Regions from separate parts of the Xenorhabdus bovienii SS-2004 genome, predicted to be linked through region 1. Evidence: predicted binding sites of a transcription regulator. Region 1 holds the regulator's gene; the other holds the start of a gene.

What was found. The regulator PurR, encoded in region 1, represses purine synthesis genes. The targets are predictions, from matches to a motif close to CANGCAAACGTTTGCNTG.
Region 2: the regulator PurR is predicted to act here: its motif matches at 3,108-3,125, upstream of purL (phosphoribosylformylglycinamidine synthase).

What each region holds. Positions count from the first base shown of each region.
Region 1 is NC_013892.1:2,465,313-2,473,080, forward strand. It holds gene gloA (lactoylglutathione lyase) at 1-14, shown strand, start outside; gene rnt (ribonuclease T) at 139-789, shown strand; gene XBJ1_RS10535 (Grx4 family monothiol glutaredoxin) at 855-1,238, opposite strand; gene sodB (superoxide dismutase [Fe]) at 1,605-2,183, shown strand; gene purR (HTH-type transcriptional repressor PurR) at 2,658-3,683, shown strand; gene punR (DNA-binding transcriptional activator PunR) at 3,687-4,595, opposite strand; gene punC (purine nucleoside transporter PunC) at 4,719-5,900, shown strand; gene cfa (cyclopropane fatty acyl phospholipid synthase) at 6,220-7,371, shown strand; gene XBJ1_RS10565 (riboflavin synthase) at 7,451-7,768, opposite strand, start outside.
Region 2 is NC_013892.1:3,004,713-3,012,480, forward strand. It holds gene purL (phosphoribosylformylglycinamidine synthase) at 1-3,023, opposite strand, end outside; gene mltF (membrane-bound lytic murein transglycosylase MltF) at 3,288-4,784, shown strand; gene tadA (tRNA adenosine(34) deaminase TadA) at 4,813-5,322, opposite strand; gene XBJ1_RS12880 (HD domain-containing protein) at 5,401-6,045, opposite strand; gene XBJ1_RS12885 (DNA-3-methyladenine glycosylase family protein) at 6,329-7,225, opposite strand; gene XBJ1_RS22585 (hypothetical protein) at 7,285-7,497, opposite strand; gene XBJ1_RS12890 (hypothetical protein) at 7,481-7,768, opposite strand, start outside.

The DNA of each region.
Region 1 (7,768 bases):
CATTAGGAAATTAACTATTTCTACATGCAAAGGGCATTCCCCATGCCCTTCATTTCTAAATTGGATAGGCATTACTTCTGCAATACATGCCAAATTTTGTCATAATATCCACTATCATGAAGTTAAGAACTGAATCAGATGTCTAATAAAAAAGATCAAAACATGCTAAGTGGACGTTTTCGTGGCTACTATCCTGTTGTCATTGATGTAGAAACCGGTGGTTTTAATGCACAGACAGATGCTTTACTTGAAATCGCAGCAATTACTTTAAAGATGGATGAAGAGGGTTGGCTGATGCCAGCTGACACACTGCATTTTCATATTGACCCCTTTGAAGGCGCTAACCTTGACCCAGCAGCGCTGGCATTCACAGGGATTGATCCGACCAATCCATTGCGGGGAGCAGTCAGTGAATACACCGCATTACATGCCATTTTCAAAATGATCCGCAAAGGTATGAAAGACAATAATTGCAACCGCGCGATTATAGTCGCCCATAATGCCAGTTTTGATCACAACTTTGTCATGGCAGCAGCAGAGCGTTCTGGTTTGAAACGTAACCCATTTCACCCTTTCGCCACTTTTGATACCGCAGCTCTGAGTGGTTTGGTGCTCGGCCAAACAATCCTGGCCAAAGCCTGTATCACAGCGGAAATACCATTTGACAGCAATCAGGCTCATAGCGCGCTGTATGATACAGACCGGACTGCCCTGCTGTTCTGTGAACTCGTTAACCGCTGGAAACGACTAGGCGGCTGGCCATTACCTTCCCCAAATAACGAATCCTGATAAATCAAGCCCCATACCTACTGAAGATGTATGGGGCTTTAACCATTATTCACCAAAATGATAAATTATTCGCTATCGCAGCCTGCCTGTTCACGGTACTTGTCAGCAGTATCTTTGATCAACGCTTGTAATTCACCACTCTGATACATTTCAATGAGAATGTCACAACCACCTACCAACTCACCATCTACCCAAAGCTGAGGAAATGTCGGCCAGTTTGCATATTTAGGCAATTCTGCACGGATATCAGGATTTTGCAGGATATCTACGTAAGCAAAACGTTCACCACAGGCAGACAGCGCCTGAACCGCCTGAGCAGAGAAACCACAGTTTGGCAGCTTTGGGGAACCTTTCATGTACAGCAAGATTGGATTTTCTTTGATCTGGCGTTCTATTTTTCCAATAGTCGTTGTTTCTTCAACCGGGCGTTCGTTTTTCTCAATACTCATCATTTTTACTTCCTTAAACCACAAGCGCTGTTTATCAGCATCAGAAAAGATTGATTCAGAATACCACTTTCTACCGCGAATTTTCTACCGCGAACTTTCTTATGTAACTTTTATGTTGCAATCTGCTATAGATGGCTATGTGATGCTTTCATCCCCTGTGATCGTTTACAATCAGTACTACAGTTCAGTTCCACTCCAAATCGCAGTTAAGTCGTATCTTTTTCCCTGTTATTTAGCTGAAAAGTTGTTAAGATAATTATCAAAATAGCAACATGATAATAAGCTTGAATTTGCTCTGCCCATGGTTGTCACCTTGTTAACCATGGCTTGTAGAGCCAAAAACCCGATATTAAAAAGGAGCATGCAATGTCTTTTGAATTACCAGCATTACCTTATGCCAAAAATGCCCTGGAACCACACATTTCAGCCGAAACTCTGGAATATCATTACGGCAAACATCATAACGCCTACGTTGTGAACCTGAACAATCTGGTTAAAGATACCGAATTTGCCGGAAAATCACTGGAAGAAATCATCAAAACATCCGAAGGCGGCATCTTCAATAACGCAGCACAAGTCTGGAATCACACTTTCTACTGGAATAGCCTGTCACCAAACGGGGGTGGTGAACCAACTGGAAAAGTTGCAGACGCTATTAACAGTGCTTTCGGCTCTTTTACTGAGTTCAAACAGCAGTTTACTGATGCTGCACTGAAAAATTTTGGTTCGGGTTGGACATGGCTGGTCAAGAAAGCTGATGGTAGCGTGGCTATCGTCAATACTTCCAATGCCGCAACTCCATTGACTGGTAAAGATAAACCTGTACTGACAGTTGATGTTTGGGAACACGCATATTACATCGATTACCGTAATGCGCGCCCTCAATATCTGGAGCATTTCTGGGCTCTGGTCAACTGGAAATTTGTTGAAGAAAATCTGGCTTAAGTTTTCTGAGATAAACGCTCAAGCCAGTTTGAAATAGCAAGGGTAGACTTTCCCAATTCCATAAGTCTTGGATAGCGAAAGTTTACCCTTAAAACAAAAGCAGGCGACGCTGCCCTTCAATTTTTTCTAGACCAGGCAAAGACTTGCTAGAGTAACAATCATTACTAATGCGCTACTGGCAGTCAATAATCCCAACTTCAAATCTATATCCATAAAACCCTCAATGTGAAAACTAAGGCCCCGCAATACCATAAACTTTAAATGGTTATTCACCCTATTACATAAAAAGCATCATTTGACATTTAGTGCATATACTTTATAGCATCGATTATTGCTTTCACTTTTGAGCTAGATCAGACAAAATTCAAGGTTTACCGCTAAATTATTGCCAGCCTTCATCCTATATAAATATACTGGCAAACGATTAACAAAGATCTATAAATTTAGACCATAAGGTCAGGAGTCTTTTTTATCATGGCAACGATTAAAGATGTGGCTAAACGCGCTGGTGTTTCGACCACAACCGTATCCCATGTTATCAATAAAACCCGTTTCGTCGCCGAAGATACAAAAATCGCAGTTTGGGCTGCCATAAAAGAATTAAACTATTCTCCCAGCGCCGTTGCTCGTAGTTTGAAGGTTAACCACACCAAATCCATCGGATTACTGGCAACTTCAAGTGAGGCACCTTATTTTGCCGAAATCATAGAATCCGTTGAAAATAGTTGCTATAGCAAAGGCTATACGTTGATTTTGTGCAATTCTCACAACAATCTCGACAAGCAGAAAGCTTATCTCGCAATGCTCGCTCAAAAGCGTGTGGATGGTTTACTGGTAATGTGTTCAGAATATCCTGAACAACTTTTGGGTATGCTAGAAGATTATCGCAATATTCCCATGGTGGTCATGGACTGGGGTGAATCTAGAGGAGATTTCACCGATGCGATTATCGATAACGCTTTCCATGGTGGTTATTTGGCCGGCCGCTATCTTATTGAACGCGGTCACCGTGATATTGCTTCCATTCCTGGACCATTAGCAAGAAATACAGGTGGCGGGCGTCATCAAGGTTTTCTCAAGGCACTGAAAGAGGCAAATATTGACATTCGGAATGAATGGATTGTGCAGGGCGATTTTGAGCCTGAATCTGGCTATCAAGCTATGTATCAGATCCTGAATCAGAAACATCGCCCCACAGCCGTTTTCTGTGGTGGCGATGTGATGGCAATGGGTGCAATCTGTGCAGCCGATGAGCTAGGTTTACGTGTCCCTCAAGATATTTCCATCATTGGTTATGACAATATTCGCAATGCACGCTACTTCACGCCAGCGCTGACAACCATCCACCAGCCCAAAGAACGCTTGGGACAGATGGCCTTCTCGATGTTACTGGACAGGATCATCAATAAACGTGAAAATGTACAAACTATCGAAGTGCATCCGCGTCTTGTTGAGCGTCGATCTGTTACAGATGGGCCTTTCATCGATTATCGCCGTTGACGATCAGTCCTCCTGCAACCATTCAGCATTAAGTGTTTCACTATCTCCAAGATAATCAAGCAACCAGCTTAATGCTGGTGAATGGCTTTTTTGCGACCATGCCAAGCAACATGGGCTATCAGGCAATGGTTGTTCAAGCTCAAGTGCGATCAATTTTCCGCGGCGGATAAGTGGTAATGCACGATGCTTGGGCACCATTCCTACACATAGACCATCCATCAGGCAAGCCAACCCAATATCCCAATCAGGCACAATCAATCGCCGTTGATTATCCAAAGCCCATGTATCACGCTTGGGCAGGCTGCGAGAAGTATCTTCCAGGCATAAACTGGAATAAGCTCGCATCTGGTCGTCATGCAATTTTTCTGCTATCGAAACCAGTTCATGTGCAGGGCTAGCAACGCATAACCACGGCATAAACCCCATATCCCTGAAACTGTATCGTTCTCCGACCGGAGAAGCGCGGGTGGCACCAATGGCGACATCAACCCGTCCATCTACCAGTGCATCCCACACACCATTAAAAACTTCAGGATAGATAAGCAACTCAATATCTGGAAAATGCCGGTAAAAATCCAGAATAAGTTGGAGCGTTCGTTCAGGTTTTACAACTTGATCAACGGCAATGCTGAACTGCCCTCTCCAACCATTAGCCACCTGCTGACATTGATGGCGAGTGTGATGCATTTTTTTGATAACAGAACGAGCTTCTTTAACAAAAATACCTCCCGCTTCCGTTAATTCTACATCACGGTGACGACGCTCAAATAAAGGTACAGCCAACCATTCTTCGAGTTGTTTTACCGTATAGCTGATAGCAGAAGGGACACGATGAAGTTCTGATGCAGCTGCACTGAAACTTCCTGTTCTGGCTACAGCATCAACAACTTCCAGCGAGTATTCAGACCACATATTTATTCCTTTCAATTTTTTTCATAACATGATGCAAATATTACCGTTTCACAAGTAAAAATCATGCCATATAGAATAAGCCTTGTATCTTCTTATCAATTACCACACCAAGTTATTAACACAATGACAACAAATAAAAATTCCATTTCATTCATGTTTTATCTCGCTGGCCTGAGTATGCTCGGCTATTTGGCTATTGATATGTATCTACCTGCTTTTGGAGTAATGAAAACAGAGTTAAATACATCAGAAAGTGCTATCAGTGCGAGTCTCAGCATTTTTCTTGGCGGTTTTGCCTTTGCTCAGTTGTTATGGGGGCAACTGTCTGACCGATTAGGAAGAAAGCCTGTTCTTATTATCGGCTTATCTCTGTTTTCCATTAGCTGTCTAGGTATGCTCTGGATAACTGATTCCACTCAACTGCTTGTATTGAGATTTCTTCAAGCGGTTGGAGTCTGCTCTGCGGCAGTTTGCTGGCAGGCTTTAGTTGTCGATCGGTATGATCCTGAACGTACTAAACGTGTTTTTGCCATGATAATGCCTCTGGTTGCCCTTTCCCCTGCACTCGCTCCTTTGGTCGGTGCATGGCTATTGTCACACGTTGGCTGGAAAATCATTTTCCTTGTCTTGATGGCTGTAACACTTTTACTGCTGATACCCACATTTTTCCTGACCAATAAACACAAAGCTATCGATACCGACTCTGATAAAAAGGGAGTTTCTTTCTTTACCTTATTGAAATCCCCAATATTCAGTGGAAATGTACTAATTTATGCTGCTTGCAGTGCTGGTTTTTTTGCTTGGCTAACTGGCTCACCAACAATTCTGGCCGATATGGGTTATGATCCTACAGATATCGGCTTGAGTTATATTCCTCAGACTCTGGCATTTATGGTCGGTGGATATGGTTGCCGTATTCTTTTGGAAAAAACCAAAAGTGAGACGGTATTTCCATTCTTACTGGCAGGTTATGCCGTCAGCATGGTGATCATTTATTTAATTTCCCAATTCTATGAACCTTCATTTATGGCTATTCTCATCCCTTTCTGCTTTATGGCAGCAATGAATGGTGCTTCTTATCCTATTGCTGTAGCAAATGCACTCTCTGTTTACCCTAAAAACAGTGGGAAGGCAGCAGCATTGCAGAATGCCCTGCAATTAGGGTTCTGTTTTGTCGCAAGCCTGATAGTCTCTGTATTCATGAAAAACCCTCTTTTATCTACCACAACAGTGATGGTTTCTACTGTTGCTCTGATGGCAATAGGGTATTGGTTGCAAAAGCAAAAATATGACAAGAAAGATTAAACATGAATTTAATAATCACGCCAAAAAATAATAATTAAGAACATTCTCATCTAAAGGTTGCGTCATAAATGTGACCTTTAGATGATTGTTTAAATATTATTTCACTCATATACTCATACAGGTTCATTATTATAAAAACTTGGAATTTGAGGCTTGTAAGGGCAATGAAGCTCTGTTTGCTTTCAGGATGAATGAGTATATATGTTTTTACTTAATGTTCTATATTATTTCCGAATAAAACCTTTTTGGTTTTAACATAATAAGTAATCAGCCACAAAGAGATACCTCAAAATTCCCTTGTATAAATATTGGAGAGTATATGAGTTCATCTTGCATTGAAGATAAAAAAATAATTACTGATCCGTGGCATAGAATCGCCAGTGAGTTGCTTCAAGAAGCTGATATTGAGATCAACGGCAAGCGCCCTTTCGATATACATGTCAAAAATCCAAATTTTTATAAAAGAGTGTTAAAAGAAGGCTCCCTTGGGCTGGGTGAAAGCTATATGGATGGCTGGTGGGATTGTGAACGTTTGGATGTATTCTTTCATAAAATACTGCGAGCTGGTCTGGAGTACCGCATTCCCAAAAATGCCAAGGATATTCTGAAAATCATTACCGCTCGCATATTTAACCTACAATCACCCAAAAGAGCCTGGGTTGTAGGGGAAGAACACTATGATTTAGGTAACGATCTTTTTACTCGCATGCTCGACCCTCACATGCAGTACTCATGTGGTTACTGGAAAGATTCAAACACACTAGAAGAAGCCCAAACCAGTAAACTCCGCCTGATTTGCGAAAAACTACAATTATCTTCAGGTATGACACTATTGGATATCGGATGTGGATGGGGTGGTCTGGCTGCCTATGCCGCAAAAAACTATGGTGTATCCGTCACTGGCGTTACTATTTCCGCAGAGCAACAGAAATATGCTCAGGAACGCTGTAAGGATATGGATGTGAAAGTCATCCTTGAAGATTATCGCAATTTGAACTTTCAGTTTGATAGGATTGTCTCTGTCGGTATGTTTGAACACGTTGGCCCTAAAAATTATGCTAGTTATTTCAATATCGTGCGCAAAAATCTGAAGCCTGATGGCCTGTTCCTGCTTCATACTATCGGCTCTAATCGTGATAAATTGAACGTCGATTCATGGGTGAACAAGTATATTTTTCCCAATGGTTGCCTACCTTCGGTTGCAAAGATAGCCAAAGCCAGTAATGGAAAATTAGTCATGGAAGACTGGCACAACTTTGGGGCGGATTATGACCGTACGTTGATGTCATGGTATGAACATTTCACCGCAAGCTGGAGCGAGATAGAACATAATTACAGCCCACGCTTTAAACGGATGTTCAGTTATTACTTAAATGCTTGTGCAGGTGCATTCCGTGCCAGAGACATTCAACTGTGGCAAATTATGTTTAGTCCACGAGGAATTGAAAACGGCCTGAGAGTTCCTCGGTAAGATGTTAACCTAAAAAGGTTGTACAAAAAGCTACAGAACCATATTTCTGTAGCTTTCCCCTGTAATGAGAAATGTTTTTTTATTCTTCTTCTTCCGTCTGTGACAATACTTTTTCTTGTTCTTTCTGCGCCATAACCCGTTCAACGGTATCTACGATTGCCTGTGTCTGTGGGTCAATCTCAATATTGACTTTCTGCCCAAGGCGTTTTTTACCCAGTGTCGTACGTCCCAGTGTTTCGGGGATCAAGTGAACACAGAATCGGTTATTCACAACATCTCCAATCGTCAGACTAATCCCATCAATACCAATAAATCCTTTGTGCAGAATATATTTCATCAACTGCTTATCATGAATGCGGAACCAAATTTCATGGTTATTTTCTGAAGTGAAAATTTT
Region 2 (7,768 bases), 540 kb from region 1:
GTCTGATGTTCTTGGTCAGCACACTCTGGGTTGTCACGCAAGCGCTGCATCTGCCACGTCGTTTCCGCCCACCATAAGCGCAATGTGCTGCGATTTTGGCGATAGACATCCATATCGTTGCTGGAGATCACGAAATCCTCTCCCGCCTGAGCCAGCCCCAAATAGTGTACGCATTCTCTCAGTCCATAATCAGCCAGCAGTTTTTCAACCTGTTCTCTGTCGGTCTGACGAATTTGAATCACTGCGCCCAATTCTTCACTAAACAGTGCTGCCAAAATATCTTCATCGAATGCACTGATATCGGCACGCAGTCCACAATGACCCGCAAAAGCCATTTCTGCCAGTGTCACCAACAAGCCACCATCAGAGCGATCGTGATAGGCCAGCAGCTTTTGTTCTGAAATTAATTGCTGAATCGCATTAAAGAAACCTGCGAGTTGCTCAGTACTGCGAACATCTGCGGTTTTGTCACCAAGCTGACGATAAACTTGCGCCAGTGCTGTTCCTCCCAACGCATTTTGCCCTTGCCCCAGATCAATCAGTAGCAGTGCGTTATCATCATCGGTAGATAACTCTGGTGTCACGGTACAACGAACATCCTCCACCCGTGCAAATGCAGTGATAACCAATGAAAGCGGTGCGGCCATTTCACGTTCTTCACCGTTTTGGTTCCAGCAAGTTTTCATCGACATGGAATCTTTGCCGACAGGAATCGTTAATCCCAGCGCCGGACACAGTTCTTCGCCCACTGCTTTGACCGCAGCATATAATCCGGCATCTTCCCCGGCATGGCCTGATGCTGACATCCAGTTAGCCGATAACTTCACCCGTTTCAGATCTTGTACATAGGCAGAGGCGATATTGGTCAGCGCTTCCCCGACCGCCATACGCGCTGATGCTGCAAAATTCAATAGAGCGATAGGCGCGCGTTCACCTATTGACATCGCTTCACCATAATAGCTGTCCAAACTGGCCGTAGTAACAGCGCAATCCGCCACTGGAATTTGCCACGGGCCAATCATTTGGTCACGAGCAACCATCCCAGTAATTGAACGATCGCCAATCGTAATCAGGAATGTTTTCTCTGCCACTGCCGGTAAGTGCAAGACTCGTTTTACTGCTTCAGCTAAATCAATATCTCTGCGTTCTAAACTATGACCCTGCGCTTTCAGGGTCATCACATTTTTCAGCATCTTTGGCGTCTTGCCGAGTAAAACATCCAGCGGCATATTGATAGGTTGATTATCAAAATGATTGTCATTCAGTAGCAAATGACGTTCTTCCGTCGCCTCTCCAATCACTGCGTACGGAGCACGTTCACGACGGCAGATTTCCTCAAACTGTACAAGTTGTTCTGGTGCCACTGCCATGACATAACGTTCCTGAGATTCATTACACCATACCTGCAATGGACTCATTCCCGGTTCATCATTGAGAATGTTGCGCAACTCAAAGCGACCACCCCGGCCGCCATCGCTGACTAACTCAGGCATTGCATTTGACAACCCACCCGCACCCACATCATGAATGAACAAAATCGGATTTTTATCCCCTAATTGCCAACAACTATCGATCACTTCCTGACAACGTCGTTCCATTTCTGCGTTGTCACGCTGCACTGATGCAAAATCCAGCTCTGCATCAGATTGGCCTGATGTCATTGAGGAAGCAGCACCGCCACCCAAACCGATATTCATGCTTGGGCCACCCAGTACGATCAGCTTCGCGCCAATAGAAATATCGCCTTTCTGGATATGTTCTTCACGGATATTCCCGATCCCTCCCGCCAGCATGATGGGCTTGTGATAACCACGCAATTCTGCGCCATTATGGGAATTCACCTTTTCTTCATAAGTTCTGAAATACCCTAGCAACGCTGGACGCCCAAATTCATTGTTGAATGCGGCACCTCCCAACGGGCCTTCCAGCATGATATCCAGCGCACTGACAATCCGATCAGGCTTACCGAAATCTTCTTCCCACGGTTGTTCAAATCCGGGAATTTTCAGATTAGATACCGAAAAACCAACCAATCCGGCCTTGGGTTTTGCACCTCGCCCTGTTGCCCCTTCATCCCGAATTTCCCCGCCTGATCCCGTTGCCGCACCGGGCCAAGGAGAAATGGCGGTTGGATGGTTATGTGTTTCAACTTTCATCAATATGTGGGCGGGTTCCTGGTGGTAATCATACACACCACTTTCAGGATGAGGGAAAAAGCGCCCAATCTGCGAACCTTCCATCACGGCGGCATTGTCTTTATAAGCAGAGAAAACATAATCCGGCGTCTGTTCAAACGTGTTTTTGATCATCTTGAACAGTGAATTAGGTTGTTCCTGACCATCAATCACCCAATCCGCATTGAAAATTTTGTGGCGGCAATGCTCAGAGTTCGCCTGCGCAAACATGTAGAGTTCAACATCAGTCGGGTTGCGGCCTAATGTCTGAAAGGCTCTCACCAGATAATCAATTTCGTCTGCTGCCAAAGCCAATCCCAATTCAATATTGGCTGATTCCAATGCAGCACGCCCTGACTGCAAGATATCGATCTGTTTCAGTGGTGCAGGCTGTTGGTGAGAAAACAGGGCTTCAGCCTGTTCAGATTGAGTGAACACACTTTCCATCATTCGATCATGCAGTAATGCAGACAGCTCCTGCCACTGCCCATCGCTCATTTCATCACTCTGGATATAATAGGCAATCCCCCTTTCCAAGCGGGTAATCTGTTTCAGACCACAATTGTGCACAATCTCTGTCGCTTTCGATGACCAGGGAGATATCGTGCCCGGACGAGGAGTCACCAGCAATAGTTGACCTTTAGGGTCATGTTCATCCAAAGAGGGGCCATATTTTAATAACCGATTTAATTTCTCCCGCTCATCTCCTGTGATAGGCGAATTAATTTCTGCAAAATGCACATATTCCGCATAAATCTCTGTAACGGGAAGCTGCTGATCTTGGCACTGGGAAAGGAGCTTAGTAATACGAAACGCTGATAAAGCGGGCGATCCACGCAGAATTTCCATAGTAATAGGTTCTCTCATCTTAGAAGCAAAGCCTGACTGATGCCACAGGGGGAAACGCCGACATTATAGAGGAATGTTTCCTTTGACGAAACCGTTTGCGTGACTGTTATTCAATCGAATAATACAATTAGTAGAATTTAAAAATTGATTCAATAAGGTTGCACATCCCAGTTTTGTTACGCAAAATGCTCAATTACTGGAAATTTAACCATTCTATATTTCACATTTCTTACGGAACCTACCGCACTGACGAGAGATAACTATTTGAGCAATATCAAGATAAATTATTTTGTCATCGTCATTATCGCGCTCCTCTCTGCTGCAATCATTGGCCGTAATATCAGTTGGCCCAACAAACAGCAGGAGCAGATAAACAGGATTCTGGCACGGGGAGAGCTTCGGATTAGTACCATCAGCTCCCCTCTGATTTCTGCGAACAGCAAAAATGAAGCAACGGGGTTTGACTATGAATTAGCCAAACGGTTTGCTGAATATCTAGGCGTAAAACTTGTCATTCATTTTCGCACTAATATTAACCAGATTTTTGATGACTTAAACAACGATAACGCAGATTTTCTCGCTGCTGGCCTTATTTATAATGAGGAGCGGTTAGACCAGGCACGCATTGGCCCTGCCTATTATTCAGTCTCACAGCAACTGATTTACCGCAAAGATACACCCCGCCCACGCACGTTTGGCGATTTAAACGGCACACTGGTTGTCACTGAAGGATCTGCCCATGCCAGAGAACTCAAAAAATATAAAGAAGAGTCTTATCCCAATTTAACTTGGGAAGATACATCACGCGATAACACACTAGAACTACTTGAGCAGGTGTCCGAAGGCAAAATTAACTATACGATCAGCGATTCGATCAGTTTTTCTCTGCAACAGCGTATTCATCCTAATTTGGCCCTTGCTTTTGAAGTAAATGGGGAACGTCCTCTGACTTGGTATTTGAAGCGCAGTGATGACTATACCCTTTACTCTGCTATGCTCGATTTTTTCAATCAGATGTCAGAAAACGATGTGATACCACAGCTGGAAGAAAAGTATTTCAGCCATATCTACCAATTCGATTATTTTGATACTATTTCATTCATTCGCGCTATCAATAGCACATTACCGATATATCAGCCTATTTTTGAGAAATACGCTGGCTCACTTGACTGGCAATTAGTTGCAGCCATCGCATGGCAAGAGTCACATTGGAACCCGCAGGCAACTTCACCCACAGGTGTTCGCGGTATGATGATGCTTACTCGCCCGACCGCAGAATGGGTCAAGATCAGTGATCGACTTGATCCGGAGGAAAGTGTAAAAGGGGGTATGGTTTATCTGCATTATCTGATGGAGCGGTTGCCGAAAACCATTCCTGAAGATGAACGTATCTGGTTCGCCCTAGCTGCTTATAACATGGGTTATGGGCATATTCTCGATGTCCGGAAACTCACGGCAGAACAAAAAGGTAATCCTGACCGTTGGCTGGATATCAAATCTCGCCTTGATCTGTTAAGCAAGAAAAAATTCTATACCAACACAACATATGGCTATGCCCGCGGACATGAAGCATATCGCTATGTCGAAAACATTCGGCGTTATTACCAGAGTCTGGAAGGGTACTTGCGAGCAAAAGATAAACACAGCAAGAAAGCAGAATATGAAACACCGATTGATAAGATCATCGTGCCTCTTTCAGATAGGGAAGGAAATAAAGCCGTGGTTAATGAAAAAACGCCGGAAGTCAAAACACCGACGTAATCTCAAAAAGTTCCTTAGCAAGAACCGACTATAGCGTTTCCTGCTGTTGTATTTTTAGTTTTTTTAATGCCTTATGCTGTTCTCTGCGTTGTTTAAAGAACGTACTCAACATCGTGGCACATTCTTGCGCCAGTACGCCAGCCGTGATTTCAATCTGATGATTCATGCCCGGATGCCGTAGGATATCAATCAATGACCCGGCTGCGCCGGTTTTCATATCACTTGCACCATATACCAGCCGCTGTATCCGGCTATGCACCATCGCGCCTGCACACATAACACAGGGTTCCAGAGTGACGTATAGGGTTGTATTCAACAAACGGTAATTCTGCAATTCGATGCCACCACGCCGCAGAGCAATGATTTCTGCGTGGGCAGTGGGATCATGCTCGGTAATCGGATGATTATAGCCTTCTGCAATAATTTTATTATTGGCAACCAGCACAGCCCCGACGGGAATTTCGTCCTGAGATTGTGCCTGCATTGCCAGCTCCATTGCCCGCCGCATCCAGTATTCATCACTATATATTTCTGTCACTACAAGTTCTCTTACTTATGAAAATCTCGCTAATTATAACTGTTAGTCATTAATATTGATTCACTCATCTCAATTTGCTTATGTGACCTGAATTTCATTCAAAAAAGCCTCAAGAAAGTGTTCCATGCGTTCTGTCCTTTCACGAGCCATTTGTCTACCCGTTTCCGTTTGAAAGCCAGATTCTATTTTCAATATCTTGGTATAAAAATGATCGAGCGTATAGGCAGAGTCATTATATTCACGGTGTTTTGCCAGAGGATCGTGAAAATTATACAGTGCGGAACCCATACGACCGGCAATGTAAAAACAACGAGCAACACCAACCATTCCAATGGAATCCAATCGATCAGCATCTTGTACAATTTTGGCTTCCAATGTTCTGGGAGTTAAACCGGCTGAGAAACTATGAGCTTCAATGGCATGGCAGACAGCAGCGATATCTTCTCCACCCCACCCTAAATTTTTCAGTATCAATGCGGCTTTTTCTGCGGCCATATGAGAAGCAAGATGTCGATTGGGATCATTTTTTTCAACACTGACGCAATCGTGTAATAAAACTGCGGCCAATACCCACTGTAAATTTCCAGATTCAACCTCACAAATTCTCTTCGCGTTTCGCCATACTCGATGCAAATGGGCAATATCATGAGCGCCATAATCACCTTCTACTGCAATAGGCAAAAGTTGTTGGGCTAAATCTTCAAATGGTGAAAAAAATAACATAGACAAAACCTCTCAATGAATGAAAATTAAAGGACAACTATCCATGTTGACAGGCCTTAACCATCTGACACTAGCAACCTCAAATCTTGAGCATAATCTCAATTTCTATATAAACCTGTTAGAGTCTACTCCCCATGTCCGCTGGTGAGGGAGAATCAATTTATCTTCTCGCCACTGACGAACATCAACTTGGAGCCCGTCCATGTTGGTTCCCTTGCAAGTTGCCTTAATACATTGCGTAAAACACCTTACAAAGGATTAGAGTGGTATTAATGTCTCCCCATCAATACCCACTACTGGACTGCTGCCTCCATAAATGTGCAGCCACAAGAGCCTTCCAAGGAGAAAACCCTGACAGCCATGCTTCTGTTTGCTCAGCGTTGACCTTGTCTTCCTGCCTGAGTAAATATTGGAGGTTGCGCCTTACAGCTACATCGCCATGTAGTGAACCATTTAAATAATTAAATCCGCGCGACAAAGCGTAATTGATTGTCCACATACCAATTCCTTTAATGGCGAGCAGATTATCCGTAAGCCGTTTAATTCCACCTTCTATTATGGCTAATTTCAACTCACCCGAATCAATTAATTGGCTAACATTCAGCAACGCATTGGCTTTACTGACAGAAAAACCACATTGGCGTAGATCGTGTTCTGAACACTGAATTATTTGCTCATGAGTCGGATGACACAACAATCCTGAAGAATGTTTAACGCCAATAGCCTGAATAAATCGCCTACGGATAGAAATTGCCGCACTTAAGCTAATTTGCTGACCAATGATTGCCCAACTAAGTGCCTCAAAAGGTGTTGCTGACTGATAAATTCGTAACCCCGCCTGTCTGGTAACCAACTCGCCAATAACCGGATCAGCTTGATACATAGATTCAAATTCTTCAACAGGCTGCAACAATCCCAGCATATGTGAAGCTAGCATGGATAAAGCCTCCTCGGATTGATGTGCGTCATCACCATCAACCTCAAGCTGAATCTGCGCCCGGTGTTTATTAATAGATACAGTCAGTAAAGCCGGATTTCCGTGCCAAATAATTCCCTTTTTCATTCGACTTTGTTGCACTATTTCAGAAGCACCCTTTTCATCTCTGTGATGAAAGGCCAAAAAATCTTGAACGTGATAATTACTCGGTAATATTATTTCCGTAAAAGAGCTTAGTTTCATGACAAAAACTCCAGAGACACACAGAATCGAAAGATATTATCACAATCATTCACAACAACTTAGTTGGAAGAAAGCCTATAATTATCCACCGTATCCCGTAATCCGAGATTATTAACAAACTCCGGTTTGTTCGGAATGTCTGCGCCGTTCTGGTTCTTCTCCAGACGAGAATTAGCATTCTGATTTGCATTGGCCGCACTTTGGTTCGCGGTGTTTGCGTTGGTGATAGCGTTTCCGGCATCTGTTCTTGCTTGGTTATCGCGCCTTGGCAATATCCATCGTGATCATAAATCGTTCTTCATCAGGATGTTTCTTGTCGTTAAAGCATCCCAAATTCATCATAATTTGATATTGATCACCAGCTCTCCAGTAGGTTGTTTCAGAACATTTTAAACTGCGAAGTTGGGTTCGCAATTCTGGCGTATTAGCCAGAGGTGGGAACGTCCTATCATAAACAGGTATCCAACCTGCTTTACGCCACTGATTTTGTAAATCTAGTACAATTTTGATCACATCATCGAAGAGTAATGGCTCAATTTGTGG